2 regions of the Endomicrobium proavitum genome follow, and region 1 is predicted to be linked to the other one. Evidence: riboswitches for the same ligand, from Rfam matches in the RefSeq annotation. Region 1 holds a riboswitch; the other holds the start of a gene.
The links. Region 1 has a riboswitch for cobalamin ahead of Epro_RS04980 (ribonucleoside triphosphate reductase). Riboswitches for the same ligand answer to the same signal wherever they lie in the genome.

Region 1 (4,432 bases):
ATTTAACGGTTAACGGCGGAGCATATACGCGCATTATCGCAAGAGTTGGCGTGGAAGTAGGAAGAGTTGTGGGAAAATGGAATTGGTATGCCAATATGGAATATAACCGTTTTCTTTCCGGAGCCCAGCCCGACATAAACGCTTCTTTTAGAGGAACAAACGTCGGCTTTAACCCGGTGGGAACTTACGAGGGCGGAAATATTTTTGAGTTGGGAGCCGGCGCAAACTATATGATTTTCAGCAATACGTATCTTTTTGCAAAAGCGGATATGCAAACTGCCGCCCGCCGGTATGATATTTTCGGACATCTCGGCGTTAATTATTTTTTTGGAGGCGCCGCAAACAAATCCGCAAAAACAATAAATGCCAGCAGCGAGCTTGACGATATTAGAGCAAGAATACAACAGTTAAAAGTGGAATTGGAACGCTTGCGCGCAAGAGAAGGACAGACTACTTTGAGAACAGAGCTGGATTCCATAAAAAAGCAAATAGCGCAAATAGAAGCGCAGCTTGACGCTTTGCGTAAAGCGGAATATGAAAGAAGGCCGCCGAGAGAAGAAATTTTAAACAAAATTACCGTTAACGAGCAAGCAAATAAAGATCTTGCCGCAAATTACAGAAGGCAAGATCCTCAAATACGCTCTTATCGTTTAGCGATGACAAATTTTAAGGTAGGCAGTAGTCAGCTTACGTTTACGGCAAAAGGAAATATCAAATATCAGGCAGAATATCTTAAAAACACGGGCTATAATAAGATTGTTATTGAAGGACATACGGATTCAAGCGGTAACAGAAACGCAAACATAGCTTTATCAAGCAAAAGGGCGAAAGCTATTTACGACGAGTTTATTAAAAACGGAATAGATAAAAATAAAATAGGTTATATCGGAATGGGCGAAGCAATGCCTATAGATACAAATAAAACGGCAAAAGGAAGAATGGCAAACCGCAGAGCGGAAGTTTTTATTGAATAACCGGAAAACGTTAGATATTTAAAATCAAGAGGCGCGGGTTAAAAAATCCGCGCCTCGTTTTTATTTGAATATAATTAAAAAGTGTTTTATAATTGAATTGGAATAAAATTTAATAGCGGAAGGTTTTAAAAATGAAAGTTTTGCTTATAAACGGAAGTCCTAACGAAAAAGGCTGCACGCAGACGGCTCTTTCGGAAGTTGCAAAAACTATAAACGACGGCGGCATTGAAACTGAATTTTACCATATAGGAAAAGAACCTATGCAGGGTTGTATAGCGTGCAGAAAATGCGCTCAGCTTGGCAAATGCGTTTTTAACGACGGAGTAAATGAAATAATATCTAAAGCAAAAAATTTTGACGGACTTGTTTTGGGTTCGCCCGTTTATTACGCTTCGGCTAACGGAAGTTTGCTTGCGTTTTTAGACAGATTGTTTTTTGCCGGAGGCGGGTATTTTGCGTTTAAACCAGCAGCCGCCGTAGTTTCCGCAAGGCGAGCCGGCACAACGTGCGCGTTAGACCGCTTAAATAAATATTTTACAATTTCACAAATGCCCATAGCTTCTTCTCAATATTGGAATATGGTTCACGGGAATAATCCCGACGAAGTAAAACAAGATTTGGAAGGTTTGCAAACAATGAGAACTCTCGGCAAAAATTTGGCGTGGCTTATAAAATCTATAGACGCCGCAAAAAAAGCAGGAGTACCTTTTCCCGAAGCCGAAGAATTTCGTCAAAGGACAAATTTTATAAGATAACAGATGTTGACATTTAATATGCAATAATATAGTATATGTTGTAGTTAACGCAGTTTTACGCACAATATATAGTTTTTGGTGCTCCTTAGAGCCTAACAGGAAATTCCGTGAAAATCGGAAGCATTCCCGATGCTGTGAGGGAAATACGAAAGCCGCATTTATAGCCACTGTTTGAGAATTTTGCAAATGGGAAGGCGCGGCAAGTAGGATAAACGTTTAACGTTTAATATTCCCAAGCCAGAAGACCTGCCAAAAATTTTTTACGGATTTTAAGTTATCGCGGACAATAACTTAAACTTTTGTAATTTTCAGAGGACAAGAAATCAGGGTGCATCCTCGTTTGCCAAAGGCAAGCGGGGATTTTTTATTTGCCTTACTTTTTTTAATAACATTCAGGGATGACAAGCGATAGGAGAAAAACATGGAAAATTCGGAATTTTTTAGCGCAATTATAAAAAGGAATTCTGCGGTGGAGCCGTTTAATCCTAAAAAAATTGCGTCGGCAATTGCCAAAGCCGGCAAAGCTTCGGGAGAATTCGGGCAGGACATTGCCGATAAACTTACAATAAAAGCGCTTTCTCTTTTGCAGGAAACTTTAGACGCGGGAAAACCGACGGTTGAAAACGTTCAGGATGTTGTTGAAGAAGTTTTGTTGTCTTCGGTTTATAAAAAAACCGCCAAAGCGTATATTTTATACCGCGACCAGCACAGTAAAATAAGAGAAATAACTTCCGCGTTTAACGTAGATCTTGTTGATCAATATTTAAAAAAAATAGATTGGCAGGTAAACGAAAACAGCAACATGTCTTATTCGCTGCAAGGGCTTAACAATTATATATCGTCGGAAGTAAGCAAAGTTTACTGGCTAAATAAGATTTATCCGGAAAATATACGCAGCGCGCATTCAAACGGAGATTTGCATCTGCACGATTTGGGTTTGCTTGGCGCGTATTGCGTAGGCTGGGATTTGCAGGATTTGCTTATCAGCGGGTTCAAAGGCGTTTTAGGGAAAGCCGAAGCAAAACCGGCAAAACATTTTCGCACGGCGCTTGGGCAAATTGTAAATTTTTTCTATACGCTTCAAGGGGAAAGCGCGGGGGCGCAGGCGTTTTCAAATTTTGACACGCTTCTTGCCCCGTTTATTTATTACGATAAGTTATCTTACGACGAAGTAAAGCAGGCTCTGCAGGAATTTTTATTTAACGTAAATGTTCCCACAAGGGTTGGCTTTCAAACGCCGTTTACAAATTTAACCATGGATTTAACCGTAGCGTCGCATTATAAGGACGAACCTGTAATTATCGGCGGCGAGCGCAAAGAAAAAAGATACGGCGATTTTCAAAAAGAAATGGATATGTTAAATCAGGCTTTTTTGGAGCTTATGCTTGCCGGAGACGCTAAAGGCAGAGTGTTTACTTTTCCCATTCCCACATATAACATTACAAAAGATTTTGACTGGAACAACAAAAATATTTCCGCGCTGTGGGAAGTTACGGCAAAATACGGCATACCGTATTTTGCAAACTTTATAAACTCCGATATGAAACCCGAAGACGCTCGCAGTATGTGCTGCCGTTTGAGAATAGATAACAGGCTGCTGCAAAAACGCGGCGGCGGACTTTTCGGCGCGGCGCCTTTAACGGGGTCAATAGGCGTTGTAACAATAAATATTGTGCGCATAGGTTACCTTGCAAGAAACGAAAAAGAGTTTATGGAAATATTAAAGAAAAATATGGACACGGCAAAAGAAAGTCTTGAATTAAAAAGGAAAGTTTTAGAAAAATTTACTTCGGGAAATTTGTATCCGTATATGAGTTTTTATTTAAGAAGCGTTAAAGAACGTTTTAACGAGTATTGGAAAAATCATTTTTCCACCATCGGCATTGTAGGTCTTAACGAAGCGTGTCTTAATCTTTTCGGGGAAGATGTAGGAAGCGCAAAAGGCAAAGCTTTCGGCGAATATGTTTTAGATTTTATGAGAGACATACTTGTAAAGTATCAGCAAGAAACCGGAAATAATTATAATCTTGAAGCTACTCCCGCGGAAGGCACGTCTTACAGACTTGCAAAAATAGACAAAGAAAAATATCCGGATATAATTTCCGCAAATATAAGCGGCGCTGCAAATACTCCGTTTTATACAAATTCAAGCCAGCTGCCGGTAAACTATACCGACGACATTTTTGAAAATCTTGACTTGCAAGACAGCATGCAGACAAAATATACCGGCGGAACGGTAATCCATATTTTTATGGGCGAGCGAATTAAAGATGTGGAAGCTTTGAAAAGTTTTATAAAAACCGTATGCGAAAATTACAGCTTGCCGTATTTTTCAATAACGCCTACGTTTAGCGTTTGCCCGAAATGCGGATACATAGAAGGCGAACACAGCTTTTGCCCCAAATGCAAACATGAAAAAGTCGCGGAATTAGACGCGCAAATACAACAGTTAAAAATGGAGGCTTTATGACAGCGCAGGAAATTGCAAGCAAAATTTCAGAGCTTGAAAAGCAGAAAGTAAAAGCCGAAGGCACAAAATGCGAAGTTTATTCAAGGGTTGTCGGCTACTTGCGCCCCGTAGCGTTGTGGAACGAAGGTAAAAAAGAAGAGTTTAAAATTCGCAAATCATACTGCCCGTGCAAATAGGCGGTTTACAAAAACTATCTTTAATAGACTATCCGGGCAAAACTGCGGCTGTAATTT
Region 2 (4,432 bases), 640 kb from region 1:
TTTATCCGGAGATATTTGGTGCGAAATAAAAAAAATATCTGTATTTTTATTTCTTTAACGGTCGTTCTTATAGCGGTTTTTTTGTTTTCACTGTTTGGCGGCGTTTCATTCTTTTATCCGGACGCCGATACTCTGTTGATAATACGGCAAATTCGTTTGCCGAGAGTTCTTATGGCAATAGTTACAGGGGCGGCTTTGGCGGCTTCCGGATGCGTTTTTCAGGGAATACTTAGAAATCCTTTGGCAGATCCTTTTACTCTTGGAATTTCCGGCGGGGCGGCATTTGGCGCTTCATGCGGTTTTGTTTTTGGTTTAACTTTTTTAGGCTGGTTTTTTATACCTCTTTGCGCTTTTGCGGGCGCTTTGCTTTCCGTATCAATAGTGTATTTTTTAAATTCCGGAAAAAGATTTAATTCAAATTCCATGATTTTATCCGGCGTAATAATAAGTTATATTTTTTCTTCCGCGGTCATGCTTGTTTACGTTTTGTCGTCGGCGCAGCAAATACAAAATGCGTTTATGTGGCTTATGGGCAGTTTCTCTAACTTTGACGAGCGGCTGCTTCCTTTTGTTTTTATCGTTATTATTTTAGGGACTGCAATTTTATGTTTATCCGGAAATATTATAAATGCCGTTGCTTTGGGCGGCGATAAATCCGAAACGCTTGGTATTGATACTCAAAAGACAATTAAAATAATTTTCTTAACCGCATCGCTTATAACCGCTTGCGCCGTATCGGTTTGCGGAGTAATAGGTTTTGTTGGTCTTATGATGCCGCATATAATGCGTAAAATTATCGGCTCAAATCACGCTTTGCTTATACCTGTATCGGCGCTTGCAGGCGCAGTTTTTTTGCCGCTTTGCGACAGTTTGGCAAGAATGTTGTTTGCGCCCGTTATAATTCCCGTTGGGGTTGTAACAAGCATTATCGGCGGAATATTTTTTATTTTTTTATTTATTAAATCAAACAGGACGGCGTTATGATAAATGTAAAAAATATTTTTGCAGGTTATCAAAAACACACTCCTATTTTAAAGGATGTAAGTTTTAATATTCCAAAAGGTTCTTTTGCCGGAATTATCGGGCGCAACGGCGCGGGGAAAAGCACGCTTCTTAAAACTCTGTGTAATTTGCTTAAACTTTCTTCAGGCGCTATAGAAATAAATAATAAAAATATAAATTCCGTTAAAAAATCCGAGTTTGCAAAAACCGTTGCTTTTATGCCGCAAAGTATAGATACTGTTTTTCCGTTTTCAGTTAAAGATTTTGTGCTGCTTGGAAGATATCCGTATATGAATGTATTTAAAATTCCGTCAAAAAAAGATTTAGAAGCCGTAGGCAATGTTTTGGAATTTACCGGTATAAAAGTTTTTGAGAACAGAAATATCAATGAACTTTCCGGCGGGGAAAAACAAAAAGTACTAATAGCCCAAACGCTGGCGCAGGAAACGGATATTATAGTTTTGGACGAACCCACTTCGCATCTTGACATAGGCAGCCAGAACGATATTTTGGAATTATTAAGAGTTTTAAACGAGAAACACAATAAAACAATTATTACAACGTTACACGATTTAAATGCCGCCGGCGAGTTTTGCAGCAAAATAATTCTTATGGACGGCGGAAAAATTCGTAATGCAGGCGCTCCGGAAGAAGTTTTAAATTACAAAGATATTGAAAGCGTATATAAAACAAGGGTTGTTGTAAAAACTAACCCAATGTCGGGAAAGCCGTATGTTATACCAGTGAAACGACAAAGTGAAAAGTTAAAAGTGTAAATATTGTGTTTTGCGCTTCGCGCAAAGCGCTACACATTAATTTCACTTTACGCTTTTTATTTGTTGTTGTGCGGGAGAATTGCGTGAAAATCGCAAACAGTCCGGCTACTGTGATTGGACGTTTTTTGTCCATAAGTCAGAGCGCCTGCAAAAATAAAACGCCCCATGGAGGCAAAAAATGAAAAAGTTAGCGGTTGTGTTATGCAGTTTGTTGGTGTTTTCAAACGTAGGGCTTGCTCAAGAAGTTTTCTTGAGTTTGACAAAGCAGGAAGAAGATATTAAAGATTTGCCGGCTAATGTTACGGTAATAGAAAAAAAAGCTATTGAAGAGTCCCATGCGCAAACTCTCGGCGAGCTTTTGGAAACTCAAGCAGGAGTAGATTTCAGATCTAACGGAACCGTGGGCGCAGCGCAAAGCATTTCTATTCGCGGCGCATCGTCTTTGCAGACGTTGGTTTTAATAGACGGAAGAAAAGTTAATGATGCAGGTTTAGGCAGCGCGGATTTTTCCGCCATATCCGTTTCTGTTATTGAAAAAATTGAAATAATCAGAGGAGCGGGCGCCGCAATATACGGGGCAGGGGCGTTCGGCGGAGTAATAAATATTATTACAAAAAAAGCAAAGCCCGGCTCTTTTGTTGACGTCGGTTTTTCTTACGGAAGTTTTGATACTTCCAAATTGCATCTTACGGAAGTAGCTGCCGGCGATAACGGCGGAATTCTTGTTTCTTTTGATAAAACAAAAAGTAACGGAAGTAGGGAAAATTCTAAATATGACGGCGATAATATTTTCTTTAACGGTTTGTTAAAGACGAGCAAAAATTCAGAGCTTACGCTTACCGGAAATGTTTTCTCAAGCAACTACGGCACCCCCGGCGCAACCACTTGGCTTACTGCGGACAATACTCAAAAAGATTCAAACAGATATATTAAAGCGGATTACTCTTTAAAGACGGAAGCTGTCGGGTTAAATATAAGCGGATACTCTTCCAACAACGACAGAGATTATAACGATATCGGAGGAGGAAATCCTTACGATCCTACATGGATGCTTTCCGATGCGCAATATAAATACAATTCCGAAGTTGCCGGCGGACAAATAGATTTTCATTATAAAAATCTTATTTTGTTAGGCGCGGAATTAGCTGATGAAATATATAAAGAAAAAGAAGAGCTTACGGGCTGGAGCTCATCGCATTCAAGAAAAAATTATGCGGCATATGCGCAATTAAATTTAAAGTTGTGGAAATTGTCGTTAATACCGGGAGTCAGATACGATAATAATTCGCAATTTGGAACAGCTGTTACACCGTCTGTGTCTGCCGTATTTTCAATAACCGACAATTTAAAATTTTCAGGCAACGCCGGAAAAGTTTGGAGAGCTCCCGCTTTTACGGAGCTTTATTGGGATCAGCCATCTTATGATATGTACGGCAATCCTAATCTTGTTCCCGAAAAAGGAAATTCTTTTGATTTTGGAATAGAATATTTCGGTAATAAAATTAAATTATCCGCCGATGCGTTTTATATAAAGAGTAAAGATTTGATAGCATGGGTTTTTGATCCTTCATTAGGCATGTGGGGAGAAACGCACGTTCAAAATATAAACTCCGCGGTTCAATACGGCGCTGAATTTTCTGCCGGTATTATATTAATGCCGTGGCTGTCAAATACCGTAGGTTACGCATATCTTGAAGCTAAAGATGAAGATACTAAAAAAGCGCTGCCGTATAAACCGCAGCATACGGTAAGCGACACCCTTACAATAAAACCTTTTAGGAATTTCTCTTTATCGGCTACCGCATACTTTAAAGACAAAGTTTGGACAAATGCGGCTAACACAACAAGCCTTAAAAATTTTATAACGCTTGACGTAAATGTTAATTACGATATAACAAAAGCTGTAAGTTTATGGGCGAAAGGCGTAAATGTTACGGAGACAAAATATGAAATGTCTTCCGGATATCCAATGCCCGGCGCTGCAGTTTACGGCGGAGTGAATGTGAAAATTTTGGAATAATAGAAAACAAAAAAAGCCTGCGGAATTTATTCCGCAGGCTTTTTTTTTATTGAAAGTATTTAGATTTTAGAATATTTCTTAAACAATGTTACAATCACGTAAGCGGTAACGGTTCCTACCGTGGCTCCGGCAACAACATCCGACGGAAAATGAGCGCCTACATAAATTCTTTCAAAACCCATTCCAACGGCTAAAATAATATATAAATACCAATATTTGCGCACCGTCATAAACATAAACGCGCATGCGGCAAAAACGGATTGAGTGTGCCCCGACGGGAAAGAGTTTTTGTAAAGCTTTTCATAAAAAATATTGACGTTGCCGTCGCCAAAAGTTGCAAGAGGTCTTGGTCTTTCAAAATAATGTTTTAAAAAGTATGTTATCAAAGAAGACGCAACCAAAACGCTTGCCAAAAGAGCGACGCTTGTCCAGAATTTTTCTTTTTTATTGTTCCATAAAATAACAATAGATACAATAAGAACTGATATAAACCACAGATTGAAATTTTTTGAATCTAAATATGAAAATGCGCCCATTAAATAATCTAAAGGCTTAATGTGCATATTTTGGTTTATAAATTTAAACACAGCGTGATCTAAATTTATAAGACCTTCGGATACGGTAGTTTTTTTGC

Region 2: linked by a shared signal. The riboswitch ahead of Epro_RS02060 (TonB-dependent receptor plug domain-containing protein) and the one ahead of Epro_RS04980 (ribonucleoside triphosphate reductase) in region 1 are both predicted to bind cobalamin.

What each region holds. Positions count from the first base shown of each region.
Region 1 covers NZ_CP009498.1:1,151,871-1,156,302, reverse strand. The annotation lists gene Epro_RS04990 (OmpA family protein) at 1-974, shown strand, start outside; gene Epro_RS04985 (flavodoxin family protein) at 1,106-1,729, shown strand; cobalamin riboswitch at 1,789-1,997, shown strand; partial or broken gene Epro_RS04980 (ribonucleoside triphosphate reductase) at 2,151-4,375, shown strand; gene Epro_RS04970 (anaerobic ribonucleoside-triphosphate reductase activating protein) at 4,366-4,432, shown strand, end outside.
Region 2 covers NZ_CP009498.1:507,782-512,213, forward strand. The annotation lists gene Epro_RS02045 (ABC transporter substrate-binding protein) at 1-29, shown strand, start outside; gene Epro_RS02050 (FecCD family ABC transporter permease) at 19-984, shown strand; gene Epro_RS02055 (ABC transporter ATP-binding protein) at 981-1,778, shown strand; adenosylcobalamin-variant (AdoCbl-variant) riboswitch at 1,835-1,933, shown strand; gene Epro_RS02060 (TonB-dependent receptor plug domain-containing protein) at 1,957-3,798, shown strand; gene Epro_RS02065 (glycosyltransferase family 39 protein) at 3,858-4,432, opposite strand, start outside.